Regions from separate parts of the Pseudomonas sp. App30 genome, predicted to be linked through region 4. Evidence: riboswitches for the same ligand, from Rfam matches in the RefSeq annotation. Region 4 holds a riboswitch; each other region holds the start of a gene.
What was found. A riboswitch is a leader RNA that binds a small molecule or an ion and turns the genes downstream of it on or off. The one in region 4 is predicted to bind cobalamin.
Positions count from the first base shown of each region.

Region 1: another riboswitch for cobalamin. It lies ahead of cobW (cobalamin biosynthesis protein CobW); the one in region 4 lies ahead of cobO (cob(I)yrinic acid a,c-diamide adenosyltransferase).
Region 2: another riboswitch for cobalamin. It lies ahead of RAM80_RS14575 (CbtB domain-containing protein); the one in region 4 lies ahead of cobO (cob(I)yrinic acid a,c-diamide adenosyltransferase).
Region 3: another riboswitch for cobalamin. It lies ahead of RAM80_RS08490 (ABC transporter substrate-binding protein); the one in region 4 lies ahead of cobO (cob(I)yrinic acid a,c-diamide adenosyltransferase).

Region 1 covers NZ_CP133165.1:1,470,275-1,477,514, forward strand. Annotated here, with positions in the region: gene cobN (cobaltochelatase subunit CobN) at 1-722, opposite strand, end outside; gene cobW (cobalamin biosynthesis protein CobW) at 726-1,793, opposite strand; cobalamin riboswitch at 1,887-2,079, opposite strand; gene RAM80_RS06545 (cobalamin biosynthesis protein) at 2,175-2,570, shown strand; gene cobM (precorrin-4 C(11)-methyltransferase) at 2,629-3,381, shown strand; gene RAM80_RS06555 (GlxA family transcriptional regulator) at 3,498-4,451, shown strand; gene nfuA (Fe-S biogenesis protein NfuA) at 4,500-5,084, opposite strand; gene RAM80_RS06565 (acyltransferase family protein) at 5,154-6,176, opposite strand; gene RAM80_RS06570 (fatty acid cis/trans isomerase) at 6,408-7,240, opposite strand, start outside.
Region 2 covers NZ_CP133165.1:3,124,830-3,132,069, forward strand. Annotated here, with positions in the region: gene RAM80_RS14555 (bifunctional diguanylate cyclase/phosphodiesterase) at 1-1,714, shown strand, start outside; tRNA gene RAM80_RS14560 (tRNA-Ile) at 1,730-1,806, shown strand; gene RAM80_RS14565 (NAD-dependent epimerase/dehydratase family protein) at 1,861-2,805, opposite strand; gene RAM80_RS14570 (acyltransferase family protein) at 2,834-3,988, opposite strand; cobalamin riboswitch at 4,061-4,198, shown strand; gene RAM80_RS14575 (CbtB domain-containing protein) at 4,231-4,443, shown strand; gene RAM80_RS14580 (CbtA family protein) at 4,463-5,191, shown strand; gene RAM80_RS14585 (Lrp/AsnC family transcriptional regulator) at 5,465-5,926, shown strand; gene RAM80_RS14590 (flavin monoamine oxidase family protein) at 6,070-7,240, shown strand, end outside.
Region 3 covers NZ_CP133165.1:1,855,158-1,862,397, forward strand. Annotated here, with positions in the region: gene RAM80_RS08475 (LysR family transcriptional regulator) at 1-701, opposite strand, end outside; gene RAM80_RS08480 (DUF4142 domain-containing protein) at 889-1,383, shown strand; gene RAM80_RS08485 (class I SAM-dependent methyltransferase) at 1,467-2,393, shown strand; adenosylcobalamin (AdoCbl) riboswitch at 2,576-2,658, shown strand; gene RAM80_RS08490 (ABC transporter substrate-binding protein) at 2,702-3,724, shown strand; gene RAM80_RS08495 (FecCD family ABC transporter permease) at 3,724-4,752, shown strand; gene RAM80_RS08500 (ABC transporter ATP-binding protein) at 4,749-5,510, shown strand; gene cobF (precorrin-6A synthase (deacetylating)) at 5,521-6,279, shown strand; gene RAM80_RS08510 (SurA N-terminal domain-containing protein) at 6,446-7,240, opposite strand, start outside.
Region 4 covers NZ_CP133165.1:2,196,968-2,204,207, reverse strand. Annotated here, with positions in the region: gene RAM80_RS10075 (C40 family peptidase) at 1-203, shown strand, start outside; gene RAM80_RS10070 (C40 family peptidase) at 316-855, shown strand; gene RAM80_RS10065 (PQQ-dependent sugar dehydrogenase) at 937-2,253, opposite strand; cobalamin riboswitch at 2,501-2,729, shown strand; gene cobO (cob(I)yrinic acid a,c-diamide adenosyltransferase) at 2,861-3,472, shown strand; gene RAM80_RS10055 (cobyrinate a,c-diamide synthase) at 3,469-4,782, shown strand; gene bluB (5,6-dimethylbenzimidazole synthase) at 4,782-5,432, shown strand; gene cbiB (adenosylcobinamide-phosphate synthase CbiB) at 5,429-6,337, shown strand; gene cobD (threonine-phosphate decarboxylase CobD) at 6,330-7,240, shown strand, end outside.

The DNA.
Region 1 (7,240 bases), 730 kb from region 4:
AGGCTGGCCACGGCCATGGGCAGCGGGTTCAGGCCGGCCGCCAGCAGGCGCTGGCAGAACACGTCGACGAAACCGGTGTTGGCCGCCTGCAGGTGCGAGCGGTAGAAAATCAGCGGCACCACGGCCTGGCCGGGTTGCCAGTCGGCCTGCCACTGGGCCAGGCTGGCATCATGGTGGGCCGGATGATAGATGGCGGTGCGCGGCAGCGCCTGGGGTTCTGCCCAAGCGTAGTCGCGACCGAGAAACTGGCTGGCCAGGCAGTTGAACAACGACAACGCGTTGCCCATGCCGCCCTGGCGCAGGAAGTGCCACAGGCGTTCGCCCACCTCGCGGCCCACGGTGCCCAGGTCACTGAGCTCGGGGTCGGGGCGGTCGTCGCCGGGCACCAGGATCAGTTGCACGCCGCGTTCCGCCAGCGCCACCAGCTGCTCGACGCCGTAGCGCCAGTAGCCGATGCCGCCGTGCAGGGAAATCAGGATGACCTTGGCGTGGCGCAACACCTCGTCCACGTACAGGTCCACGGAGGCGTGGTTCTGTACCTGCATGGGGTTGGCCAGGCGCAGGCTGGGGAAGTCGTCCGGCAGTTGCCGGGCGGCCTCGGCCAGCAGCGCCAGGTGCGAGTCACCGCTGCAGAGAATCACCAGCTCGGCCGGTGTCTGGCCCAGGTCGGCGATGCTGTCGTCCGGCACGAAACCGCCGGGCTGGGTTCTCAGCAGGTGCATGGCTTAACCGTTCAGGGCAGCGCGCAGCTGGCTTTCCAGCAGGGCCGCGTCCAGCTCCTGGCCGATCAGCACCAGGCGCGTGCTACGCGCTTCTTCGGCGCGCCAGGCGCGGTCGAAGTGCTTGTCGAAACGGGTGCCCACGCCCTGGATCAGCAGGCGCATCGGCTTGCCCGGAATGGCCGCGAAGCCCTTGACCCGCAGGATGCCGTGCTTGACCACCAGGGTGGTCAGGGCGTCGAGCAGCTGGGCTTCCGGCGCTTCGGGCAGCTCGATGGAGATGGAGTCGAAGGCATCGTGGTCGTGGTCGTCGTGATCATCGTCGTCGTGGTGATGATCGTGGTGGGTCAGGCGGCCGTCGATGTGCTCTTCCGACTCGGCGCCCAGGCCCAGCAGCACGTCCAGCGGCAGGCGGCCGCTGCTGGCTTCGATGACCTTGACCGCCGGCGGCAGTTCCTCGGCCACTTCGCGGCGCACGGCGGCCAGGGCCTCGGGCTCGATCAGGTCGGCCTTGTTGAGGATCACCAGGTCGGCGCTGGCCAGTTGGTCGGCGAACAGCTCGTGCAGCGGCGATTCGTGGTCCAGGTTGGGGTCCAGCTTGCGCTGGGCGTCGACCTGGTCCGGGAAGGCGGCGAAGGTGCCGGCGGCCACGGCCGGGCTGTCGACCACGGTGATCACCGCGTCGACGGTGCAGGCGCTGCGGATTTCCGGCCACTGGAAGGCTTGCACCAGCGGTTTTGGCAGGGCCAGGCCGCTGGTCTCGATGAGGATGTGGTCGAGGTCGCCACGGCGGGCCACCAGTTCGCGCATCACCGGGAAGAATTCTTCCTGCACGGTGCAGCACAGGCAGCCGTTGGCCAGTTCGTAGACGCGGCCGGTGGCCTCTTCCTCGGTGCAGCCGATGGTGCACTGCTTGAGGATTTCGCCGTCGATGCCAAGCTCGCCGAACTCGTTGACGATGACCGCGATGCGGCGGCCCTGGGCGTTGTCCAGCATGTGGCGCAGCAAGGTAGTCTTGCCCGAGCCCAGGAAGCCGGTGACGATGGTGACGGGAAGCTTGGCCAGTGTTTTCATCGGATGCCCTTGGCAATATGGCGGGCAAACGGGACGAGAACCGCGGGTGCCGGGCACGCGGGTGCATTCGCCACCGGATCACCCCGCCCGGTTGTAGTGGAAGTCTGTCGAGGCAGGTCTCCTGGCTTGCGGCGTGGGCTAGAAAGCCGACCCTGGCGCCTTCCCGCGTGGAACGCAGTGGCATTGCCGGGGCGCGCACCGCTTACAGTTGCGGGGGCAGCTGCGGCTTGGACCGCATTCCCATCTTGGCTCCGCGTGGCGGAGAACCTCGAAGGTGCAAGGCTACGCAGTGTGGGGGGCAAGGTCAACATCGCCCCGTAGCCGCTACCTGCGGCAGCGGCTACGGGTATAGTGGTGGCTTGCAATGTGCGGACGCCTCCCATGCCTGACCTCTACGCCGGCTTCGGCTGCCAGCGCGGCTGCCCCGCCAGCGTGCTGGCCGACCTGCTCGACACCACCCTCGCCCACCACGGCCTGAGCCGCGGCGACGTGACGGGCGTGGCGAGCATTGACCTGAAGGCCGACGAGGCCGGGCTGCTGGAACTGGCGCAGGCGCTGGACGTGCCATTGACGCTTTTCAGCGCCGCGCAGCTCGCGCCTTTCGAGCCCCGGCTGACCCACCGCTCCGCCGTCGCCTTCAGCCACACCGGCTGCCACGGCGTGGCCGAAAGCGCCGCGCTGGCGCTGGCCGGGGCCGGCAGCCAGCTGCGCGTCAGCCGGCAAAAGAACGCCAAAGCCACCCTGGCGTTGGCACAAGCGGGCCCGATTCCCGGATAATCACCGCCTCGCACTTGAATTTCGCTCAAGCAGCATTCGTTTTCTTCAGGATTTGCACATGACCGTCTACTTCATCGGCGCCGGCCCCGGCGACCCGGAACTGATCACCGTCAAGGGCCAGCGGCTGATCCGCCAGTGCCCGGTGATAATCTACGCCGGCTCCCTGGTTCCCGCCGCCGTGCTCGAAGGCCACCAGGCCGAACAGGTGGTCAACAGCGCCGAGCTGCACCTGGAGCAGATCATCGACCTGCTGGCCGCCGCCCACGCCCGCGGCCAGAATGTGGCGCGGGTGCATTCGGGCGACCCGAGCCTGTATGGCGCCATCGGCGAGCAGATCCGTTGCCTGCGCGCACGCGGCATTCCCTTCGAAATCATCCCTGGCGTCACCGCCACTGCCGCCTGCGCAGCCCTGCTGGGCGCCGAGCTGACGCTGCCGGGGGTGTCGCAGACGGTGATCCTGACCCGATATGCCGACAAGTCGCCGATGCCTGAAGGCGAAGCCCTGCACGACCTGGCGCGCCACGGCGCGACCATGGCCATTCATTTGGGCGTGCAGCATTTGTCGAAAATCGTGCTGGAGTTGCTGCCCCACTATGGTGCCGACTGCCCCATCGCCGTGATCCACAAGGCCAGCTGGCCGGACCAGGACTGGGTCACCGGCAGCCTCGCGGACATTGAAGCCAAGGTAGCGGCGAAGGGTTTCCGCCGCACGGCGCTGATCCTCGTCGGGCGGGTGCTGGACACTGACTGTTTCGGCGAGTCGGCGCTCTACCGCGCCGGCCACGCGCACCTTTACAGACAACCCCTGTAGCAGCGGCAGCCCTGTGGGAGCTGGCTTGCCAGCGAGCTGTTGAGGCCCTAAAAGCTCGCTGGCAAGCCAGCTCCCACAGGTGGCCGCTGCTACGGAGAATTGAGCCAGGAGTTTTTATGCGCCGGATTGCCTGTTTGATTTATCCCGAGGTGATGAGCCTGGACGTCACCGGGCCGATGCAGGTGTTCGCCTCGGCCAACGAGGAGCTGGCGCGCCTGGGCCGGGCGCCCGCCTACACCCTGCTGATGCTGGGGGAACAGGCCGGCCCGGTGGCGACCTCGGCAGGTTTCAACCTGTATGCCGAGCAGCGCTACCACGACACCGACCCCGCCAGCCTCGACACCCTGCTGGTGCCCGGCGGGCGCGGCGAGGCGGCGCAATTCGCCAACCAGCCGCTGCTGGCCTGGCTCAGCCGCGCCGCCGCGCAGGTGCAACGCCTGGGCTCGGTGTGCTCCGGCGCGCTGATCCTGGCCCACGCCGGCCTGCTGGATGGCCACCGCGCCACCACCCATTGGGCCGACGTGGAAGCGCTCAAGGCCTTCCCGGCCATCGATGTACAGGGCGAACGCCTGCACACCTACAGCCGCGCCAGCCGCCAGCGCTTTACCTCGGCGCTGGCCCTGGTGGAAGACGACCTCGGCCGGCCTATCGCCCTGGCCGTGGCCCGGCGCCTGGTGATGTTCCTCAAGCGCCCCGGCGACCAGGCGCAGTTCAGCCCGCACCTGGCGCCCCAGGCCTGCCGCGCGCCGCGCCTGGGCGCGCTGCTGGAGTGGATACCCGGGCAGCTGGGCGGCGACCTGTCGCTGGAAGCCCTGGCGGCACGGGCGTGCATGGCCCCGCGCACCCTGTACCGGGTGTTCATGGCCGAACTGGGGGTCACCCCGGCGCGCTACGTCGAGCAGGTGCGCCTGGAATCAGCCCGCGCCCTGCTGCAAGGCGGCCAAGCCTCGGTGCAGAGCGTGGCGCGGCTGTGCGGCTTCGGCCACCCCGAGAGCATGCGCCGCAGCTTTCACAAGGCCCTGGGCGTCAGCCCGCAGGATTACGCCGAGCGCTTCGGCGTGCAGGCATAAAAAAACGGCGCTCACGGGGCGCCGTTTTTCGGGTTCGCAGCGTACGCCTTAGTAGTAGGCGTTTTCTTTCTGCGAGTGGTCGGTCACGTCGCGTACGCCCTTGAGTTCCGGGATGCGCTCGAGCAGGGTGCGCTCGATGCCTTCCTTCAGGGTCACGTCGGCCTGGCCGCAGCCCTGGCAGCCGCCACCGAACTGCAGCACGGCGATGCCGTCCTCGACCACTTCGATCAGCGTCACCTGGCCGCCGTGGCTGGCCAGGCCGGGGTTGATCTCGGTCTGCAGGTAGTAGTTGATGCGCTCGTTGATCGGGCTGTCTTCATTGACCATCGGCACCTTGGCGTTCGGCGCCTTGATGGTCAGCTGGCCACCCATGCGGTCGGTGGCGTAGTCCACCACGGCATCTTCCAGGAACGGCACGCTGACCGCGTCCAGCCAGGCGGTGAAGTTCTTCAGGCCGATGGCGGTGTCTTCCGGCTTCTCTTCGCCCGGCTTGCAGTAGGCAATGCAAGTCTCGGCGTAGGTGGTGCCCGGCTGGGTGATGAAAATGCGAATGCCGATACCCGGGGTGTTCTGCTTTTCCAGCAGATCGGCCAGGTAATCGTGTGCCGCGTCGGTAATCGTTATGGCGCTCATGTAAGTTCCTCACAGACTTGCCGGCAGTTTACGCCAAACCGGGCGCGGCACAAAGTCCCAGTATTTTTGTCAGGTTATGGAGGGGCGTTCCACCGGCGCCAGGCGCGCCTCCGCCCAGCCCTTCATGCGGCGGTACAGGCGGGTCTCGATCCACACGTAACTGGCCCACGAAGCCAGGGCGATGACCGGCACGCAAACGGCGAAAACCAGGTACGGATTGATGTTCAGGCGCTCGCTGGCGAACCAGCCGGTGTACAGCACCATCACGTGAATCAGGTACACCGAGTAGCTGCAGTCGCCCAGGGTCTTGAGCACGCGATTGCCCTTGAACCACGGCTCCATGGCCACGCAGGCCAGCACGATCAAGGCACTGGGCACGCCCCAGTTCAACAGCCGGTCGCTGGCCGGCAGGTTGTAGATGGCCACCAGCGAGGCGCCGATCACCAGCAGCGGCACCCACAGCGCCTGGGCGATCCAGCCGCGACGGTAGGCCCAGCCGATGGCGATGCCGAGCAGGAATTCATAGATGATGTTGTTGGCGTAGAAGCGGCTCAGCACCCCATAGTGGCTGACCATTTCGCACACCGCGAACAGCGCCAGGCCTACGACTAAAGGACGATGCCGCTTGGGCACCACGAACACCAGCGAGAACATCAGGTAGAAGAACATTTCGTAGTTCAGGGTCCAGCCGACGTTCAGCGTGGGGTACAGGCCGTAGCCGCCGGGGTTCTCCGAGGGGATGAACAGCAGCGACAGAATGAAATGCGGCAGGTCCACCACCTGGTGCGGCATCTGCTGGCCGACGGCGACGATCATCAGTCCCATCAGCAGGGTGTAGAACCAGTACGCGGGCACGATACGGATGGCGCGGTTGAGGAGGAAACGCCCGGCGGGCATGTCCTTGTCCTGGGTGGAGAGGTAGATCACCAGGCCGCTGATGACGAAGAAAATGTCCACGCCGACGGCGCCGCGATCAACGAAGAATTGGCCGATGGGGCCGCTGGCATGGAAGTCGAAGAAGATCTGCATGAAGTGATGGCAGACAACCGTCCAGGCTGCCAGTGCCCGGAGGGCTTGAAGCGAAATCAGCATTGTTTACCGCCTTTTTTGGAACCTGACCGTGCGCACTTTCGGTGCACTCTCAAAGGGTCGGACTTCAAAAAAGGGGCAAAGGTCATCCGGATTGACGGGCGGTCTGCACCATCCCCGGAGCAGCAACTGCCCTGAAATGGAGTCGCCTGCATCGCGGCCAAGGCCGGCTCCTACCACGGACGGCGTAGGAGCCGACTTTAGTCGCGATGCAGGCAACGCGATTTCAAGACGTTACAGGTTCTCGTAGCGGTTCATGTCCAGCACCCCCGCCTCCACCGGCTCGGTCTCCTGGATGTAGCGCGTCAGGTCATGGAAGAAATCCCAGAACTGCGGGTTGGTGCGGCGCACGCCCCAGCGCTCGACGATCTTGTCGAAGCTGGCCTGGTCCCTGGACTGCTGCATGGCATCGACGAACGCCGGCACCTGGTCGGCCGGCACGTTGAACATGAAGTTGGGGTAGCTGCTCAGCACGCCGGGCCACAGGGTCAGGGTGTCCAGCCCCGGGATGTAGCGGTAGGCCTCGCCCAGCAGGAACGCCACGTTGGTGTGGGCGCGGTTGCGCAGCAAGCTGTAGACCATGCGCCCGCTCTTGCCCTGGATGCGCAACATGGTGGCCTCGGGCATGCGCTCGATCACCGGCAGGCCGGCCTCGGGGCGCGAGACCAGGCGGCTCAGCGACTGCTCGACGTTCTTGAACTCCTCGCTGATGCCCTCGCGCGAGCAGTAGGCGCCGGTGCAACGGTTGATCGGGTCGGGGCTGGCGTTGAGGCTGCCGGCGCGCTGGATCAGCTTGAGGCCGAAATCACGCTTGGGGTCGTGCTCGCTGAGCTTCATGGCGCTAGGCGTGCTGGTGTCGATCTTCTGGTAATCGAGCCACATCTTCACCTTGCCGCTGTTCTGGTACCAGCTGTCCAGCAGCTTGCCGCGCTTGTCGGCCGGCATCAGGCGCAGGAAGTTGATTTCCGCGCCGTTGCGGATCAGGTCGAAGTACAGCCGGGTCTGCGCCTGGTGGGCGACGTTGCCGTAGACGTCGAAGTTCACCGCCAGCTGGTAATAGGTGCGCT
Region 2 (7,240 bases), 930 kb from region 4:
GCAGGAAAAGCTGCAACTGGCCGCCACCGTGTTCGAGAGCACTGCCGAGGGCGTGCTGATCACCGACACCCGCCAGCGCATCACCGCAGTGAACCGCGCCTTCACCGAGATCACCGGCTACAGCGAAAGCGAAGCCCTGGGCGCCACCCCTACCCTGCTCGCCTCGGGCCAGCACGACAGCGCCTTCTACGTCGCCATGTGGCACCGCCTGACCGCCGAGGGCCATTGGCAGGGCGAGATCCACAACCGGCGCAAGAACGGCGAGCTCTACCCCTGCTGGCTGACCATCAGCGCCGTGCGCAACCCCGACTCGGCGCTGACCCACTTCGTCGCCGTGTTCGCCGATATTTCCAGCCTCAAGCACGCCCAGGCCCGCCTCGACTACCAGGCCCACCACGACCCGCTCACCGGCCTGCCCAACCGCACCCTGTTCGAGAGCCGCCTGCAGGCCTCGCTCAACCGCGAGCACGACGTCAGCGGCCAGGGCGCCGTGCTGTTCCTCGACCTGGACCGTTTCAAGCACATCAACGACAGCCTCGGCCACCCGGTGGGCGACCTGCTGCTCAAAGGCATCGCCCAGCGCCTCAAGGAACAGGTGCGCGACATCGACACCGTGGCGCGCCTGGGCGGCGACGAGTTCATCATCCTGCTGCCTGGGCTGCAGCAGGCGGCAGATGCCGAGCACATCGCCAACAAACTACTGGCCTGCTTCGCCGCGCCGTTCCAGGCGGGCGAGCACGAGTTCTTCACCAGCGCCAGCATCGGCACCAGCCTCTACCCCCAGGACGGCACCGACGTGCCCACGCTGATCAAGAACGCCGACGCCGCCATGTACCGCTCCAAGGCCAAGGGCCGCAACCGCGTCGAGTCCTACACCCGCGACCTCACCGCCCAGGCCAGCGAGCGGGTCGCGCTGGAGCATGAACTGCGCCGGGCCATCGAGCGCGGCGAACTGAGCCTGGCCTACCAGCCCAAGTTCAGCGTGCACGACCACAGCCTGGTCGGCGCCGAGGCGCTGATTCGCTGGGCGCACCCCACCTTTGGTGACGTCCCCCCCGAGCGCTTCATCCCCCTGGCCGAAGAGAACGGCATGATCCTGCAGCTCGGCGACTGGGTGCTGGACCAGGCCTGCCGCCAGCTGCACGCCTGGCAGCAGCTGTACGACGGCTTCGGGCCGCTGTCGGTCAACCTCGCCGGCGGCCAGCTGCGCCAGCCCAACCTGCTCAAGCGCATCGACCAGCTGCTGCGCCAGCACCACCTGGCCCCCGGCTGCCTGCAACTGGAGATCACCGAGAACTTCATCATGAGCCAGGCCGAGGAAGCCCTGGCGGTGCTGCACGACCTCAAGCGCCTGGGCGTGCAGCTGGCCATCGATGACTTCGGCACCGGGTATTCCTCGCTCAGCTACCTCAAGCGCTTGCCCCTGGACATCCTCAAGATCGACCAGTCCTTCGTCCGCGGCCTGCCCGCCGACCCCCATGACGCCGCTATCGTGCGGGCAATCATTGCCCTGGGCCGCAGCATGCAACTGACCGTGATCGCCGAGGGCGTGGAGAACGACGCGCAGCAGCAATTCCTGGCCCGCGAGGGCTGTGAGCAGATCCAGGGCTTCATCTACAGCCTGCCCCTGAACGCCGACGAATTCGCCGGGCGGTTTCTTCGTATGCGTCTTTGCGACTTTTCGGATGGCACTGGCGCGAAACCGTCGTTATAATCCGCGACCTACTGGGGGCCTATAGCTCAGTTGGTTAGAGCAGGGGACTCATAATCCCTTGGTCGCAGGTTCGAGTCCTGCTGGGCCCACCATCTACGAAAAAGCCGCGCATCTGCGCGGCTTTTTGCGTTTCAGGCCAACGCTTTTCAGCCCAGCTGCTTATACGCCCTGCCCGTCTTGTGCAGCGCCTGCTCCAGCGTCAACGGCGGCACCCACCCCAGCAACCGCCGCGCCTTGCCCGAATCCACCTGCAGCGACGCGCACAAGGTGGTGTACATGTTCTGCTTGCCCGCCAGCCTGGCCCCCCACCGCATCAGCCCATCGGGCACCGGCACCAGCCGGGGCGAGCGGCCCATGCTGGCCGCCAGGTAGCGGACGATCTGCGCCGTGGAGGCGTCCTCGCCATCGGAGATCAGGAACAGCTGGTTGCCCGCCGCCGGGTGGCGGGTGCACAGCACGATGAAGTCCACCAGGTTCTCCAGGGCCACCATGCTGCGGCGGTTGTCCACCGCCGCGAACGGCAGCGGCAGGCCGGAGTCCACCAGCTTCAACAGCCGCGGGAAGTTGCGCCGGGCGTGGGCGGCGTAGATCAGCGGCGGGCGGATGATGACCACGTCCATGGTCGTGCCCTGCGCCAGCGCCCGCAGGCCCTCCTCGGCTTCGAACTTGGAAATGGCGTAGTCGCCGTCCGGCACCGGTACCGAGGTTTCGTCAAAGGGCGTGCCGGTGGTGAAGGAGCCATTGACCCCTACCGAACTGATGAAGATCAGCCTTCGCACGCCGGCTGCCAGCGCCTGGCGCGCCAGGGCCAGGGTGCCTTCGAGGTTGGTGCGGCGGTATTCGGCCAACGGGTCGGGACTGGTGTCGCCCTGCAAGTTGAGGCGCGCGGCGATGTGCACCACCACCTCGATGCCCTGCAAGGCGCCGGACCAGTCGGTTGCAGCGGCGATATCACCCACGGCAACCAGCGGCACGGGCCCTGCGCCCGCCGAACGGCTGGTGCCCAGCACCTGGTTGTCGTGCTGCGCTGCCAAGGCCTCGCAGACCGCCTGGCCGAGGAAGCCGGTGGCCCCCGTGACGAGTATGTTCATGGCGCTCCTGAAACCTGTTGATTGAATATCATGCTCCTCGTTCCTGCACGCCCACCTCGGTAGCGCCCTTGCTGGGGGCCCGCTGCGCCAACCGAGCGCCCAGTTGCTGGCCCTTCAGCTCCACGTAGCGATAGGTGAGCATGGCCAGCCCTACCACCATCAGCAGCACCGCCACTGCCAGCAGGTTGTTGAGCAACACGCTGCCGGTGTCCACGTAGCGCTTGGGGCCAATGGACGGTGCGAACGGCGTGCCGGTGAGCTTCTGCAGCACCATGAAGCAGGACACCACGCAGAACCACACTGCCGCGTGGGTCATGTAGATGGAGTAGGAAACCTTGCCGATCAAATGAAAGACCCGGCCCTGCAACAGTCGGGAAACGGCACCACCGTCAAACGCATAGACAACCACCACCGCGCAGAACAGCACGCGGGCCAGCGGCATTTTGTTGTCCAGGCTGGAGATGAGTAACGCCACCACCAAGGCCACGGACAGCAGCTCAAGGCCGGTGAAGCAGGCGAAACCGGCGCGGATCCGCGTGCTCAGCCGGCGGTAGGCCATGTAGGCCAACGCCCCTCCGAAGAAGCACAACAGCCCACGCAGGGCCTTTGGCGTCAGCCCGCCCAGTTCCAGGTACAGCGCCAGTGCGGCCAGCGCGGCGATGGCTGCCCAGCCCCACAGCCGCGCGCTGCCACGCAGCAACAACGCCGCCAGGAACACCATGTACATGTAGTACTCGACGCTGATGCTCCAGGCCGGATAGTTGAACGACAGCGCTTCGGTAAAGCCGGTCCACGACTGGACCAGCAGGGCGTTGGGCAGTATTTCCGAGAGCGCGGTGGCCCCGCTGAACGGCTTCGAGTTGAACGCGAGCCCCTTGCGCCAGGCAATCGCCTTGCCCACCTCCAGCGCAATGAACACTAGCAGCATCACCCAGTGCAGCGGGAACAGGCGCAACGAGCGCGTGATGAAGAAACGGCTGAAGTCCACGCGCTCCTTGCTGCCGTAGGCGTGGGCCAGCACAAAGCCGCTAAGCACGAAGAAAAACTCCACGAACAGGTCGGCGTTGCGGAAAAACGCCAGCTCGGTGAAGCTGCCCGGCAAGCCGATGTGGTACGTCACCACCGCCAGCGCGAACAGGCCGCGAAAGCTGTCCAGCGCCTGGAACCTGTTTGCGCCTTGCATGGCTGCGCCCCATGTGGAACCTGCAAGCCAAGCGTAGCCGCTCAGGCCTGCCTCGCGCGGCCAATCTTCACGACGTTCATCGGGCAAAGAGGTACACTTACCCGGCTGTATCAATGTGTTTCGAAAAAAGAAGACGGTCAAAAACCGCCGCGGTCGCGCCACTGTAGTCGGCACCTTGCCGTAAGCCAGACCTTTTTTCGACCTATCCACCGTAACCGGGACGCGTAATCCCTGAGGTAATCATGGCCTATAGCACTACTTCGCAAACCGACATCTCGATCCCGACCATTCCCCTGAGCGAAATCCTGCCGTGGGCGATTTTCGGCGGCCTGCTGCTGATGCTGGCAATCTACTTCGTTGGCGCAGAACAAGGTGCCACCGCGCTGTTCAAGGGCATGTACGTCCACGAGTTCGTGCACGACGGTCGCCACCTGCTGGGCTTCCCCTGCCACTGATCCCTTCGAGGTGTTTCACATGACTGGTCGTTTACTCGTCAGGGGCATGCTCGTCGGTCTGTTGGCCGGCATCCTCGCCTTCGGTTTTGCAAAAATATTCGGTGAACCCCAGGTTGACCGTGCCATCGCCTTCGAAGAAGGCATGGCGCACATGCACGGCGACGCCGAGGAACCCGAGCTGGTCAGCCGCGAGGTGCAGAGCACCTTCGGCCTGCTGACCGGCGTGGTGGCCTACAGCGTTTCCCTGGGCGGCATCTTCGCCCTGGTGTTCGCCTACTCGCTGGGCCGCATCGGCAAGGTCGGCCCGCGTGGCCTGTCGGCGCTGCTGGCCCTGGCGGCCTTCGTGGTGCTGATCCTGGTGCCGGAAATCAAATACCCGGCCAACCCGCCGTCGGTAGGCAACCCCGACACCATCGGGCTGCGCACCCAGGTGTTCTTCATGATGCTGCTGGTATCGGTGGTGGCCGCGGTCATCGCCGTCAACGCCGCGCGCAAGGTCATCGCCACCTCTGGCGTGTGGGCTGGCGCCATCGCCGGCGTGGCCCTGTACCTGGTGATCATGGCCGTGGCCGGTGCGCTGTTCCCCACCATCAACGAAGTGCCGGCGAACTTCTCGGCCGACGTGCTGTGGAAATTCCGCACCTCGTCGCTGGGCATCCAGCTGGTGCTGTGGACCACCGTCGGCCTGGTGTTCGGGCCGGTGGCGGAGCGGTTGCTGCAACCCAAGGCGCGCTTTGCCCACGCCTGATCCACGCTGCTCGAAGAGAACCGCGCTCCGGCGCGGTTTTTTTATGCCTGCAGTCTCGCCCGGCTACCTCCCCGTAGCCGCTGCCGCAGGCTGCGCCGGCCCTAAGCCTCGACGCAAGCTCTCCAGCGTACGACATGGCCAGCGCAGCCTGCCGGCAGCGGCTACGGAGTGCAATCTGGACAGTGAGCCGATTAGCTGACTTAATCGGCTCACAAAATGAGCCGATTAGGGCGTCATTCAAGCCAGTATGGATGGCATATCCGCCACTACAACATGACCGACCTGCGCACCCTCCCCCTCGACGAAATCGACCGCAAGCTGATCGCCGCCCTGCAGATCAACGCCCGCGAAAGCGTGGCCGTGCTCGCTCGCCAGCTGGGCATCGCCCGCACCACGGTGACCTCGCGCCTGGCGCGCCTGGAGAAAGGCAAGGTCATCACCGGCTACGGCGTGCGCCTGGGCCAGCGCCTGGCCGACGGCGGCCTGCAGGCCTACGTGGGCATCACCGTGCAGCCGCGCTCGGGCAAGGAAGTGGTGCGCCGCCTCAGCGCCATGGGCCAGGTGCAACAGCTGTGCGCGGTGAGCGGCGAGTTCGACTACGTGGCCTGGCTGCGCACCGACTCGCCGGAGCAACTGGATCAATTGCTCGATCAGATCGGCAGCGTCGACGGGGTGGAAAAAACCACTACGTCGATCATTCTCAGCAGCAAGGTCGACCGCGGGCAACCAGTCTGATCAAGGGTTTCGTCATATTGCAGCGAAACACGTCATTACGACGACACTCTGCGCCTTAATTACGACACGACCGCTCCCTAAAATGGCTGGCATCCCTTTCCTATACTGAAAGATCCGCTCAGTAGCCGCCCATAAGGTCGACCATGACTCAGCACAACCGCCACCCCGCCGACGGCAAGAAGCCGATCACCATCTTCGGCCCGGACTTTCCCTTCGCCTTCGACGACTGGATCGAGCACCCGGCCGGCCTGGGTGTGATTCCCGCCGAGCACCACGGCGCCGAGGTGGCCATTGTCGGGGCGGGCATCGCCGGGCTGGTGGCGGCGTACGAATTGATGAAGCTGGGCCTCAAGCCGGTGCTGTACGAAGCCTCGAAAATGGGCGGCCGGCTGCGCTCGCAAACGTTCGAGGGCACCCAGGGCATCGTTGCCGAGCTGGGTGGCATGCGCTTCCCGGTGTCCTCCACGGCGTTCTACCACTACGTGGACAAGCTGGGGCTGGAAACCCGTCCGTTCCCCAACCCGCTGACCGCCGCCTCCGGCAGCACCGTCATCGACCTCGAGGGCCAGACCCACTACGCCCGCAGCATCGCCGACCTGCCGGCGCTGTTCCAGGAGGTCGCCGACGCCTGGGCCGACGCCCTGGAGGCCGGCTCGCAGTTCAGCGAGATCCAGCAGGCCATCCGCGACCGCGACGTGCCGCGCCTGAAAAGCCTGTGGAACACCCTGGTACCGCTGTGGGACGACCGCACCTTCTACGATTTCGTCGCCACCTCCAAGGCGTTCGCCAAGCTGTCCTTCCACCACCGCGAGGTGTTCGGCCAGGTGGGCTTCGGCACCGGCGGCTGGGACTCCGACTTCCCCAACTCGATGCTGGAAATCTTCCGCGTGGTGATGACCAACTGCGACGACCACCAGCACCTGGTGGTGGGTGGCGTCGAGCAGGTGCCCCTGGGCATCTGGCGCCATGTGCCGGAAAAATGCGCGCACTGGCCCGCCGGTACCAGCCTCAGCTCGTTGCACCACGGCGCGCCACGCTCGGGGGTGAAGAAGATTGCCCGCGACCCGGACGGCCGCTTCGCCGTCACCGATAACTGGGGCGACACCCGCCATTACGCCGCAGTGCTTGCCACCTGCCAGAGCTGGCTGCTGACCACGCAGATCGAGTGCGAGGAGTCGCTGTTCTCGCAGAAGATGTGGATGGCCCTGGACCGCACCCGCTACATGCAGGCGTCAAAGACCTTCGTGATGGTCGACCGGCCGTTCTGGAAGGACAAGCACCCGGAGACCGGCCGCGACCTGATGAGCATGACCC
Region 3 (7,240 bases), 340 kb from region 4:
AGCCCGAGCATGGTCGTCACATGGCGGGTCTCGCAGATGCTCGGCCGCGCCGGGCGGATGTGCAGCAACGCCTGGTCCAGCACGAAGCGGTTGCCGGAGGTCTTGTCCACCGAGATGTAGTCGTGCTGGAAATACTCTTCCCAGCTCAGCTGCTTGCGCCCGGCCAGGGGGTGGTCGCGGCGGCAGGCGGCCACATAGTGCTCCTGCACCAGCAGTTCGAATTCCAGCTCCGGCGGCAGGTTGCCGGTAAAGCTCAGGCCCAGGTCGGCCTCGCCGCTGAGCACGGCCTGCTGCACGTCGTTGGCGCTGGCATCGAGCACCTTCACGCGAATGCGCGGGTAAAGCTTGTGGTAGCGGGCCACCACCTTGGGCATGAAGTAATAGGCGGCCGACGGCACGCAGGCCACGGTGACGTTGCCCAGGCGCGTGGAGGCCACTTCGCTGATGCCCAGCAGGGCGATGTCCAGGTCATTGAGCAGGCGTTCGGCGCTGGGGGCGAAGGCACGGCCGACCATGGTCAGGTTGACGCGGCGGGTGGTGCGGTCGAACAACCGCACGTTGAGCGCGCTTTCCAGCTTTTCGATGCGCCGGCTCAGCGCCGGCTGGGAGATGCTGATGGCCTCGGCGGCCTTGCGAAAACTGCCCTTCTCCACCACTGCGCGAAAGGCCTGCAGGTCGTTCAGGTCGAAATTGATGCTCATCCCGGTCACTCATGCCGAATTTTATTTATCCGATCAGCTTAATGCATGAATGAGCAAGATTGATGCTGGACCATAGTCGAAAGACCGTTCGTCGCCGCCCAAGCACCAACGCGGTGGCCGGGCAATCAATTGTAGTGAGCGAGGCGTCACCCTCTCGCTTCCCGAACAATAACGACGGAGATTTCCCATGGACGCATTCAAAGCAGGCACGCTTGTGCTGGCCCTGACCGGCGCGCTGGCAAGCCCCGCATTCGCCGCTGCCACCAGCGCCTTTGTCGCCGATGCCACCGCAGGCGGCATCACCGAAGTCGAGGCTGGCAAGCTGGCGCTGCAGAAAAGCAGCTCGGCGGACGTGAAGAGCTTCGCCCAGATGATGATCAAGGACCACGGCGCGGCCAACCAGAAGCTGGCGGCGCTGGCGCACAAGCTGGACCTGGTGGTGCCCGACGACGCCACGTTGATGGACCAGGCGAAGAAGAAAATCCTCGAAATGCGCGACGAGTCCTTCGACAAGGCCTACGCCGCCAATCAGGTGAAGGCCCACGAAGACACCATCGAGCTGTTCCAGAAAGAGGTCGAATCCTCCGACAAGGCCGAGCTCAAGGACTTCGCCAAACAGACCCTGCCCAAGCTGCAGGAGCACCTGAAAATGGCCAAGGAACTGCAAGCCAAGCATCAGTGATCCTGGCGCGCACGGCCGTGGATTTCCCACGGCCCTGCGCCAGCGTTTACCATGGGCGCTTTATGCCCTGCCAAAAGTCTTTCATGAACGCCGACGCCCTCGCTATATTGCAGCAACACCTCAGCACCGCCCTGCAACACCCGCCTGCCGAAACCCGCCGCTTGTTCCACGGCCGCGGCCGCTGCTGGCCGGGCCTGGAGCAGATCACCGTGGACTGGCTGCAAGGTGTGCTGCTGGTGTCGCTGTTCCGCGAACCCGCCGCCGACGAGCTGGCTGCGCTGAAGCCGCTGCTGCTGGCACTGGCCCAGGCCACCCCACAGGTGCACAGCCTGATCCTGCAGCACCGCTACCTGCCCGACAGCGCCGCCGAATGGCTGCTGGGCGAGCCGGTGGAGCAATGGTTCATCGACGAGGACGGCCTGCGCTACCAGCTGGACCTGGGCCGCAAGCAGAACATCGGGCTGTTCCTGGACATGCGCTACGGCCGCCAATGGGTGCGCGAGCACGCCGCCGGCAAGCGCGTGCTGAATCTGTTCGCCTACACCTGCGGCTTCTCGCTGACGGCCATCGCCGGCGGCGCCGAGCACGTGGTGAACCTGGACATGGCCCGCGCCGCCCTGAGCCGCGGCCGTGACAACCACCGCCTGAACGGCCACGACCTGGACCGCGTGAGCTTCCTGGGCCACGAGCTGTTCAAATCGTGGGGCAAGGTCAAGCGTGGCGGCCCCTATGACCTGGTGATCATCGACCCGCCGTCGTTCCAGCGCGGCAGCTTCGTGCTCACCCAGGACTACCGCAAGGTGCTGCGCAAGCTGCCCGAGCTGCTGACCGAACAGGGCGTGGTGCTGGCCTGCGTCAATGACCCGGCCATTGGCTCCGACTTCCTGATCCAGAGCATGGCCGAGGAAGCGCCGCAGCTGACCTTCCAGCACCGGCTGGAAAACCCGCCGGAATTCCCCGACGCCGAGGCCGAAGGCGGCCTCAAGGCGCTGGCATTTACCAGCGCATGAACCCCGCATGACTGCGTAGCCGCTGCCGCAGGCTGCGCTGGCCCTTGCCCACGCTGAAAATCTCCAGCGTACGCCAGGGCCAGCGCAGCCTGGCGGCAGCGGCTACAGCGTTTGCCCCTGGGAAGGTGAACGGCAGGTTGCTCTCTTGGGCAATGCCACTTACCCTCTGCGGGCTTTTTCATGCGTGCAGCAGGAAGCCGGTGCAACTCCGGCGCGGTCGCGCCACTGTGTTCGGGCCTCCCGAAAGCCAGACCTTGCTGCACGCCATTTCTTTCGCCCAACGGACGCGCCATCCCGGGAGCCGCTGCATGCTGTTACGCCGCCTTGCCTTTGCCTGCCTGTCTTTATCCGCCGCCTCAGCCGTAGCCGCCGCGCCGGCCAGCCACTACCCGCTGACCGTGCAGAACTGCGGCCACAGCGTGCGCATCGACGCCCCACCACAACGGGCGGTCAGCCTGGGCCAGGCCAGCACTGAATTGCTGCTGTCCCTGGGCCTGGGCCCGCGCATGGTCGGCACCGGCGTGTGGTTCGGGCCGCTGCCGCCGTCGCTGGCGGCCGCCGGCGCCAAGGTGCCGCGCCTGGCCGACAACGCCCCCAGCTTCGAGGCCGTGGCCAAGACCGCGCCGGACATCGTCGTGGCGCAGTACACCTACCACATCGGCCCCCAGGGCGAGGTGGCGACGCCCGAGCAGTTGCTGAAGCTGGGTATCCCCTCCTACGTGTCGCCCAGCGACTGCGACGGCAAGGGCGTGACCGCCACCTCCAACGCCGATGGCAGCCGCAGCCAGCTGTATTCCCTGGCCCTGGTGGACAAGGAAATCAGCGAACTGGCGACCATCTTCGACGTGCCCGCCGCCGGCCAGGCCCTCAGCGCACACCTGCATGCACGCGTGGCGGCCGCCGTGAAACTGGCCAACGCCACCGCGCACCCACCGCTGTCGGTGCTGTACTGGTTCTCCAGCACGCGCCTGGAAGGCGACCCGTGGGTGGCCGGCAAGCACGGTGCGCCGGGCTATATCTCCCAGGTGCTGGGCCTGCGCAACGTCATCGACAGCGATGAGGAATGGCCCGGGGTGAGCTGGGAGAGCATTGCCGCCCGTGACCCCGACGTGATCGTGCTGGCGCGCATGCAGCGCCGCCTCTACCCCGCCGACGACGTCGAGAAGAAGCTGGCCTTCCTGCGCAACGACCCGGTGACCCGCGAACTCAAGGCGGTGCGCAACGGCCGCCTGATCGTGGTCGACGCCAACACCCTGAACCCGTCCATGGGCGTGGTCGACGCCATCGAACAGATCGCCAAGGGCCTGGCCGACACGGGCAAGGCGCCTTGATGCGACTGGAAAGTTCCGGCCTCCGCCGTTGGGCGCTGGCTCTGCTGGCGCTACTCAGCCTGGGCCTGTCGATTGCCCTGGCGGTGTCCCTGGGTGAGCTGGACATTCCCCTGGCCGTGACCCTCAAGGCGCTGCTCAACGGCCTGGGGCTGGGTGCCTATGAGGTGCCGCGGATCCAGCAGGGCATCATCTGGGAATACCGCCTGAGCCGCGCGCTGGTGGCCGCCTGCTGCGGCGCTGGCCTGTCGCTGTGCGGCGCGGTGTTGCAGGCGCTGCTGCGCAACGCCCTGGCCGATCCGTACGTGCTGGGCATCAGCGCCGGCGCCTCCACCGGCGCGGTGCTGGTGATGCTGCTGGGCCTGGGCGGCGGCTTGATCGGCATATCCCTGGGGGCTTTCCTCGGCGCCGCGCTGGCGTTCGGCCTGGTGGTGCTGCTGGCCACCGGCATCCGCGGCGGCCCGGCCCAGGTGATACTGGCCGGCGTGGCCGGCGCGCAGCTGTTCAACGCCCTGACCGCCTGGATCGTCTCCACCTCGGCCAACGCCGAACAGGCGCGCAGCGTGATGTTCTGGCTGCTGGGCAGCCTGGGCGGCGTGCGCTGGGCGGACGTCGGCTTGGCCGCTGCGGTGGTGGGCGCCGGCCTGCTGGTGTGCCTGTACTGCGCGCGCACCCTGGATGCCTTCGTTTTCGGCGACGACGCCGCCGCCAGCCTCGGCGTGCCGGTGGCGGGCCTGCGCTGGTTGCTGTTCGGAGTGACGGCGCTGATCACCGCCACCCTGGTGAGCATCGTCGGCGCCGTGGGTTTCGTCGGCCTGGTGGTGCCGCACATCGCCCGCCTGCTGGTAGGCCCGCGGCACGTGCGGCTGCTGCTGGCCTGCGTGCTGATCGGCGCCAACTTCATGGTGCTGGCCGACATCGCCTCACGGTTGATCGTGCCCGGCCAGGTGCTGCCCATTGGCGTGGTCACCGCCCTGGTCGGCGCGCCGGTGTTCGCCGCCCTGCTCTACCGCAACCGGGCGGCGCCATGAGCCTGCGCGCCGACAACGTCGGCTGGAGCGTCGACGGCCAGGTGATCATCGACGGCATCAGCCTGGATCTGCCCGCCCAGGGCACCCTGGGCCTGATTGGCCCCAACGGCTCCGGCAAATCGACCCTGCTGCGCCTGCTGGCCGGCCTGCGCACGCCCAGCCAGGGCAGCGTCAGCCTCGACGGCCGCCCACTGGCGCAATGGCCGCGCAAGGCCGTGGCCCGGCGCGTGGCGCTGGTGGAACAGCACGCCGGCACCGAGGTGGACATTCGCGTGCAGGACATCGTGCGCCTGGGCCGCACCCCGCACCGCGGCGCGTTGTCGGCCTGGACCCAGGAAGACCAGGCCATCGTCGAGCAGGCCCTGGCGCGCACCGGCCTGGGCGCCCTGCGGCTGCGCAGCTGGCACAGCCTGTCGGGGGGCGAACGCCAGCGCACGCAGATCGCCCGTGCCCTGGCCCAGGGCCCCAGCGAACTGCTGCTGGACGAGCCCACCAATCACCTGGATATCCAACACCAGCTGCAGCTGCTACAACTGATTCAGGGCCTGCCGGTGACCTGCGTGATGGCCCTGCATGACCTGAACCTGGCCGCGATGTTCTGCGACCGCCTGGTGCTGCTGCAACAGGGCCGGGTGGTGGCCAGCGGCAGCCCGGAACAGGTCCTCACCGCCGAGCGGGTCGCCCAGGTCTACGGCGTGCGCTGCGTGGTCAGCCCCTCCGCCCACCATGGCCGCCCGCACATTCAATACCTGCCCTGAGGCATGGCCCATGAAAACCGTCCTGGTCATCGGCATCGGTGCCGGCAACCCTGACCACCTGACCTTGCAGGCGCTGAAGGCGCTGAACCGCGTCGACGTGTTCCTGCTGTTCGACAAGGGCCCGGCCAAGCACGGGCTCAACGACCTGCGCCGTGACCTGTGCACGCGCCTGGCCACCGAGCGGCCCTGGCGCATGGTGGAAGCCGACAACCCGCCGCGCGGGCCTGACGGCGACAGCTATGCGGGTGCGGTGCAGCAGCTCAACGACGACAAGCAGCGGCTGATCGAACGGCTAATCGCCGATGAAGTCGCCGATGGCCAGTGCGCGGGCATCCTGGTGTGGGGCGACCCGGCCCTGTACGACAGCACCCTGCGGATTTTGCAGGCGATCCTGGCCGCCGGCCGTGAGGTGTTCGAGTACCAGGTGATACCCGGCATCACCGCCGTGCAGGCGCTGGCCGCAGCCCATCGGGTGCCGCTGAACGAGATCGGTGGCTCGGTGCGCATCAGCCCGGGGCGGCAGCTGAGCGATGCATTGGGTGCCGGTGACAGCCAGGTGGTGATGCTGGACGCCCATCAGGCCTTCAACCGCTTGCGTGGCCAGGGGTTGTATATCTGGTGGGGCGCCTACGTGGGCAGCGCCGATGAGATCCTGATTGCCGGGCCACTGGACCAGGTGGCCGACCAGATCGAGCACGTGCGCGACCAGGCACGGCTGCGCCACGGCTGGATCATGGACACCTACCTGCTGAAGCGCACCCTCCCGTAGCAGCTGCCGCAGGCGGCGTCCAGGGCGGTGCGGTATTCCAGGAAGACCGTGGCGCTGGGGGACGCGGCCTGCGGCCGCTGCTACGGGGCGGTACAGGCGAGGCGGTATTGCGGCCGGGAAATGAAAAAGGCCGCTTGCGCGGCCTTTTTCAGGTGGGCATCACGGCTTAGTAGCGCGTGATATCCGCCTTGGTTTCCAGCGCCTTGCGGTAGGCCGCGAAGTCCTGCTGGCCAGCACGCGAGGCCAGGAAGCGGCGGTATTGCGCTTTCTCGGCATCGCTGGCGGCAGCAGCTTCGTTGACACCGTTCAGGCGGACCAGCACGTAGCTGCCATCGGACAGGCTGACGCTGTCGTAGACCGGCTTGTCCTTGCCCACGGGCTTGGTCATGCGGAATACGTCTTGCAGCACGGTCGGATCGATACCTTCCTGGCTACGCGACACGGCTTCCTGGGTTTTCCAGGCCTGGCCTTCCTGCGTCGCCGCCAATGGGACCTTGCCGTCGCGCAGGCCGGCCACCAGGGCATCGACCTTGGCCTTGACCTGCTCGCTGGCCTTGACCTGCGCCAGGTGCTTGCGGATCGCGTCGGACACAGCTTCCAGCGGCAGTTGCGCCGGCTTGCGGTGTTCACGCACGTGCACCACCACGGTGGTCTCCGGGTCCAGCTCGATGGCCGAGCTGTTGGCGCCTTCGTCCATCACTTCCGGGCTGAACGCGGCTTGCACCACGGCACGGTTGGCGGTCACACCTTCGCTGCCACCTTCGCGGCCAAACGGCGCGGAGGTCTGGACCTTCAGGCCCAGGTCAGCGGCTGGCTGCACCAGGTCGGAGGCTTCGTACGAGGAGTCTTCCAGTTTCTTGGCAGCGTCCACGTACATCTGCTCGACCTGGGCGGTCTTGGCGTCACGGGTCAGCTTGTCTTTCAGGCTGGCGAAGGTAGGCGCCTGAGGAGCCTCCACACC
Region 4 (7,240 bases):
TGCTGTTCTTCAGCACCCGTGGCCGTGGTCGCGTGAGCCACGCCGGCATCTACCTGGGCGATGACCAGTTCATCCACTCCAGCAGCCACCGTAGCGGCGGCGTGCGCATCGACAGCCTCGATGACGCCTACTGGAGCAAGACCTTTATCGAAGCCAAGCGTGCCTTGGCCATGGCACCGACCACGACTATCGCACGCAAGTAAGCAGTCTGGGCGGTACTCGCAGCGGCGGCGCACTGAAAAGTGTGCCGCCGTTGCGCGTTTTCGGGAATACAAGCTAGTCTTCAACGGCAGTTGAATCAGGATGGTTCTGTTTATGTCGCTAACGGCCCGTTTCGCGCTATTACTCTTCGCAGGCCTGCTCACCGCCTGCGCTGGCCACAAGCCGCCACCTGCGCCTGCGCCGGTGTATCAACCTTTTGTTTCAGCTCCCCAGCAGCCCCTGTCTCCCCAGGCCGATGACGTCCTGATGCGCGCCATCGGGCTGGTCGGCACCCCATACCGCTGGGGCGGCAACACGCCGGATTCGGGCTTTGACTGCAGCGGCCTGATCGCCTACGTCTATCGCGACGCGGCCGGCATCAGCCTGCCGCGCTCCACGCGGGAAATGATCAGCATGCGCGCCCCCGATGTCAGCAAGGATGCCTTGCAGTCCGGTGACCTGATCTTCTTCGCCACCAGCGGTGGTTCGCAGGTCAGCCATGCCGGCATCTACGTGGGCGAGGGCCGCTTCGTGCATGCGCCGGCCACAGGTGGCACGGTGAAGCTGGACTACCTCAACAAGCCGTATTGGCAACACGCCTACCTGAACGCCAAGCGCGTGCTGCAACCAGCAAGCCTGGCGCATAACCCTTGATGCGCCTGTGGGAGCTGGCTTGCCAGCGAGCTGTTCGGGTTTCCCCCAAAGCTCGCTGGCAAGCCAGCTCCCACAGGTTGTTTACTTCTCAGCCGTAATCCGCCAGATCTTGTTCCCCACGTCATCCGCCACCAGCACCCCGCCCTTGTGGTCCTCGGTCACGCCCACCGGCCGGCCCATGGCCTGTTCCTTGTCGTTGAGGAACCCGGTCAGCACGTCGATCGGCTGGCCGCTGGGCTTGCCGTCCACGAACGGCACGAAAATCACTTTGTAGCCACTGTGTGGCTTGCGGTTCCACGAACCGTGCTGGCTTACGTAGGCGCCATGGTTGAACGGCGCCGCCAGCCCGCCGCTGGTGCTGGCAAAGGTGAAACCGATGGAAGCGGTGTGCGGGCCCACGGCGTAGTCCGGGGCGATGGCCTTGGCCACCAGTGCCGGGTTCTGCGGGCTGACACGGTTGTCGATGTGCTGGCCGTAGTAGCTGAACGGCCAGCCATAGAAGCCGCCGTCCTTCACCGAGGTGATGTAGTCAGGCACCAGGTCGCTGCCGATCTCGTCGCGTTCGTTGACTGAGGTCCACAACTGCCCGGTCTGCGGCTCGAAGCCCATGCCGTTGGGGTTGCGCAGGCCGGAGGCGTAGATGCGGTGCTCGCCGCTGGCGCGGTCCACCTCCCAGATCGCCGCGCGGCCTTCTTCCTTGTCCAGGCCGTTCTCGCCGACGTTGCTGTTGGAGCCCACGGTGACGTACAGCTTGTTGCCCGAGGGGCTGGCGATGACGTTCTTGGTCCAGTGGTGGTTGAGCGGCCCGCCCGGCAGGTCCGTCACCTTGGTGCCCTGGCCGCTGATGGCGGTGGCGCCGGTGTCGTAATGGAAGCGCAGCAGGGCATCGGTGTCGGCCACGTACAGGTCGCTGCCCACCAGGGTCATGCCGAACGGCGAGTTGAGGTTGGCGATGAACACCGTACGGGTGTCGGCCACGCCGTCGCCGTCGGTGTCGCGCAGCAGAGTGATGCGGTTGGCGCTGGGCACCCCCGCGCCGGCCTTGCCCATGACCTTCTTCATCACCCAGCCCTTGATGCCCTTGGCGTCCTCGGGCTTGGGCGGCGCGTTGGTCTCGGCCACCAGCACGTCGCCGTTGGGCAGCACGTACAGCCAGCGCGGGTGGTCCAGGCCCTCGGCGAAGGCGGCCACCTGGGTGCCCTTGGCCGGTTGGGGTTTCTCGCCGTCGGGCCAGCCGATGGCGTCGGCGATGTTCACCGTGGGGATCAGTGTCTTGTTCGGTGCTGGCAGCTGCGGGTGCGGGCCGGTGCCGTCGGCCACCTTCAGGGTCGAGGACTCGCCGCAGGCCAGCAGCGTGCTGGAGGCGAGGATGATCAGGGCCAGGCGGGTCTTGTGCATTGTAATTGCTCGCTGAGGCGGAGGTATGTGCTGTAGAGGGGCGGGGTAGGGCAGTGGTTCCAATAAAACCCTGTGACGCGGCCTTTGGCCGCTGCTACGGGGAGTTCCGTAGCAGCGGCCGAAGGCCGCGTCCACAGGCGCTGCGGTGCAATAGCCAGGCCGCGTCAGGGCCGGACGCCGCCTGGCGGCAGCTGCTACAGGGGAGGTATGGCGAGCTTTAATTGACCTCCCACCCCCAACCCTCTAACCTTCCCGGCGTGTTTCAGGTGCCCTGCAGCCCCACGGCTGGCAGGGTGAAACAGGGAAGCCGGTGAGCCGCCGCAGGCGTGCGAGCCCGGCGCTGCCCCCGCAACGGTAAATGAGTCAAGGTCGCGCATGGCGCCACTGGGCCGAATTGGCTCGGGAAGGCGCGTGGCCCCGGGTGTGCATGCCCCCGCTCATGAGTCCGGAGACCGGCCTGGAACCCTTCTTGGCAAGCCGCTGGCTTGCCGGTCCCCTTTTGTTCTGTCGCGCGGGTGAGAGCGGCATTGACGAGTCTGTGCTGCGTCCGTCCGGGCGGCGGCTTTTCGTCGATGTCGCCTGTGTGCAGGTGTAGCGGAGAGCTGCGATGAGTGAATTCCAGGAACGTGAACAACGCCATCTGGCGCGCATGTTGCGCAAGAAGGCGATCATTGACGAGCGCATTGCCAATGCGCCCAACGAATGCGGGCTGCTGCTGGTGCTGAGCGGCAACGGCAAGGGCAAGAGCAGCTCGGCCTTCGGCATGCTCGCGCGCGCCATGGGCCACGGCATGCAGTGCGGCGTGGTGCAGTTCATCAAGGGCCGTAACGCCACCGGCGAAGAGTTGTTCTTCCGCCGCTTCCCCGAGCAGGTGCGCTACCACGTGATGGGCGAGGGCTTTACCTGGGAAACCCAGGACCGCCAGCGTGACATCGCCGCCGCCCAGGCCGCCTGGGAAGTGTCCCGTGGCCTGTTGCAGGATGAGAGCATCGGCCTGGTGATTCTCGATGAACTGAACATCGCCCTCAAGCACGGCTACCTGGACCTCGACCAGGTGCTGGCCGACCTGCAGGCGCGTCCCGCCATGCAGCACGTGGTGGTCACCGGCCGTGGCGCCAAGGACGAGATGGTCGAACTGGCCGACACCGTCACCGAGATGGGCATGCTCAAGCACGCCTTCCAGGCCGGCATTCGTGCCCAGAAGGGCATCGAGCTATGACCCAGCCGCGTCATTGCCCGGCGGTGCTGATCGCAGCACCCGCTTCTGGCCAGGGCAAGACCACCGTCACCGCCGCCCTGGCGCGCCTGCACCGCAACCAGGGGCGCAAGGTGCGGGTGTTCAAGTGCGGGCCGGATTTCCTCGACCCCATGATCCTGGAACGGGCCAGTGGCGCGCCGGTGTACCAGCTCGACCTGTGGATGGTGGGCGCCGAGGAAAGCCGGCGCCTGCTGTGGGAAGCGGCGGCCGAGGCCGACCTGATCCTGATCGAGGGCGTGATGGGCCTGTTCGACGGCACCCCCAGCAGCGCCGACCTGGCGCGGCACTTCGGCGTGCCGGTGCTGGGCGTGATCGACGGCACCGCCATGGCCCAGACCTTCGGCGCCCTGGCCCTGGGCCTGGCGCGCTACCAGCCGGACCTGCCGTTCGCCGGCGTGCTGGCCAACCGCGTCGGCACCCTGCGCCACGCGCAACTGCTTGAAGGCAGCCTCACCGAAGGCCTGCGCTGGTACGGCGCGTTGTCTCGCGAGACCGGCATCGAACTGCCCAGCCGCCATTTGGGCCTGGTGCAGGCCAGCGAGCTGAACGACCTGGACCTGCGCCTGGACGCGGCCGCCAATGCCCTGGCGGCAAGCTGCGAAGTCGCGCTGCCACCGCCGGTGACCTTCGCTGCGCCCACCCCGGTGCCGTGCGAACCGCTGCTGGCCGGCGTGCGCATTGCCGTCGCCCGTGACGAGGCCTTCGCCTTCACCTACGGCGCCAGCCTCGACCTGCTGCGCGCCATGGGCGCCGAGCTGAGCTTCTTCTCGCCGGTGCATGACCAGCAGCTGCCGCCCTGCGACAGCCTGTACCTGCCCGGTGGCTACCCGGAACTGCACCACCACACCCTGGCCGCCAACGCACCGATGCTGGCGGCGATTCGCGGCCACCACGCCGAAGGCAAGCCACTGCTGGCCGAATGTGGCGGCATGCTCTACCTGCTGGACGCCCTGACCGACGTTGACGGCCAGCGCGCCGAGCTGCTGGGCCTGCTAGCTGGCGAAGCGGTGATGCAAAAGCGCCTGGCGGCCCTGGCCCTGCAAGCCGTGGAGCTGCCCGAAGGCACCCTGCGCGGCCACACCTACCACCATTCGCTGACCAGCACCGCGCTTGAGCCCATCGCCCGTGGCCTCAGCCCCAACGGTGGCCGCGGCGCCGAGGCGGTGTACCGTGATGGCCGCCTCACGGCGTCGTACGTGCACTTCTATTTCCCGTCCAACCCGGCGGCCGTCGCCGCCCTGTTCTGCCCCAAAGGGGCCTCGCACATTTGATGACTGACAACGCCTACACCCCCGCCGAGCGCGCGGCCATCTACCGAGCCATCGGTGAGCGCCGCGACATGCGCCACTTCGCCGGCGGCGACGTCGCCCCGCAACTGCTGGCGCGCCTGCTGCACGCTGCGCACCAGGCGCCCAGCGTCGGCCTGATGCAGCCCTGGCGCTTCATCCGCATCAGCGACCGCGCCCTGCGCGAGCGTATCCAGGCGGTGGTGGAGGACGAGCGGGTGCGCACCGCCGAGGCCCTGGGCGAGCGCTCGGACGAGTTCATGAAGCTCAAGGTGGAAGGCATCAACGACTGCGCCGAGGTGCTGGTGGCGGCGCTGATGGACGACCGCGAGCGCTACATCTTCGGCCGCCGTACCTTGCCGGAGATGGACCTGGCGTCGCTGTCCTGCGCTATCCAGAACCTGTGGCTGGCGGCGCGTGCCGAAGGCCTGGGCATGGGCTGGGTGTCGCTGTTCGACCCCCAGGCCCTGGCCGACCTGCTGGGGCTGCCCGCCGGCGCCAAGCCCATGGCCGTGCTGTGCCTGGGCCCGGTGACCGAATTCTACCCATCGCCCATGCTGGTGATGGAAGGCTGGGCCGAGGCCAAGCCGTTGAGCGAGATGCTGTATGAGAACCACTGGGGGGTTAAGCCATGAGCATCGCCCTGGTCACCGTTGCCGGCGTGGCGCTGGATGCCCTGCTTGGCGAGCCGAAGAGCCGTCACCCGCTGGTAGCCTTCGGGCGCCTGGCCGACCGCCTGGAGCGCCGTTTCAACGGCGGCGGCCGTGGCTGGCGCAGCCACGGCGTGACGGCCTGGTTCCTGGCCGTCATCCCCTTGACCCTGCTGGCCACGCTGCTGTCCTGGCTGCCATACGTGGGCACCCTGGTGGAAATCCTGGCGCTGTACTGCGCCCTGGGCCTGCGCAGCCTCGGTGAGCACGTGGCGCCCGTGGCCCAGGCCCTGCGCAGCGATGACCTGGACACCGCCCGCACTCGCGTGGGCTACCTGGTCAGCCGCCAGACCAGCGAGCTGGACGCCAACGCCGTGGCGCGCGCCGCCACCGAGTCGGTGCTGGAGAACGGCAGCGACGCGGTGTTCGCCGCGCTGTTCTGGTTTGCCGTGGCCGGCGCGCCGGGCGTGGTGCTGTACCGCCTGAGCAATACCTTGGACGCCATGTGGGGCTACCGCAACGAGCGCTTCGAACGTTTCGGCTGGGCGGCAGCGCGCATCGACGACGTCCTCAACTATATTCCTGCACGGCTGGTGGCCCTGACCTACGCGGTGCTGGGCAAGACCCGCCTGGCCCTGCGCTGCTGGCGCCAGCAGGCGCCGAAGTGGGACAGCCCCAACGCCGGCCCGGTCATGGCTGCCGGTGCTGGCGCCCTGGGCGTCGAGCTGGGTGGCCCGGCGGTCTATCATGGCGAGCTGCATGAGCGCGCGACCCTGGGCGAAGGCCCGGCGGCCGACGCCGACGCCATCGACCGCGGCTGGCAACTGGTGCAGCGCGGTGTGTGGCTGTGGCTGCTGATCCTGTGTGTGGGAGGGCAATTCTATGCTTGAGCACGGTGGACGACTGCGCAAGGCCGCGCAGCAATACGGCATCGCCGAGGCCGACTGGCTCGACCTGTCCAGCGGCCTGGCGCCCTGGCCCTGGCCGATCCCGGCGATTCCCGAGCGCGCCTGGGCGCGCCTGCCGGAAACCGACGACGGCCTGGAAGCGGCGGCCTGCGCCTACTATGGGGTCAACCAGGTGCTGCCGGTGCCCGGCTCCCAGTGCGCCATCCAGCTGCTGCCGCGCCTGCGCCGGGGTGGCAAGATCGGCGTGCTGTCGCCGTGCTACGCCGAGCACGCCGAGGCCTGGCGCCGCGCTGGGCACCTGGTGCGCGAGGTCAGCGAGAGCGAGGTGGACTTCTTCCTCGACAGCCTCGACGTGCTGGTGGTGGTCAACCCCAACAACCCCACCGGCCGCGTGCTGCCCGCCAGCCGCCTGCTGGACTGGCACGCGCGGCTGGCCCAGCGCGGCGGCTGGCTGGTGGTGGACGAAGCCTTCATGGACAACACCCCGGCGGTCAGCCTGGCGCCCCACGTGGAGCGCACGGGCCTGATCGTGCTGCGCTCGTTCGGCAAGTTCTTCGGCCTGGCCGGGGTGCGCCTGGGCTTTGTGCTGGGGCAGAAAAAGTTTCTCCAGCTGCTGGCCGAGCAGGTCGGCCCCTGGGCCGTCAGCGGGCCCACGCGCATTCTCGGCCAGGCCTGCCTGGGCGACACTGCCGGGCACCAGCGCATGATCGAGCGCAGCGAACTGGCCAGCCTGCGCCTGGCCGGCCTGCTGGCGCAGTTCGGGCTGGCGCCCCATGGCGGCTGCGCGCTGTTCCAGTGGCTGGTCACCGACAAGGCCGTGGCGCTGCACGCGTTCCTGGCCCAGCGCGGCATTCTCGTGCGCCTGTTCGTCGCCACCAGTAGCGT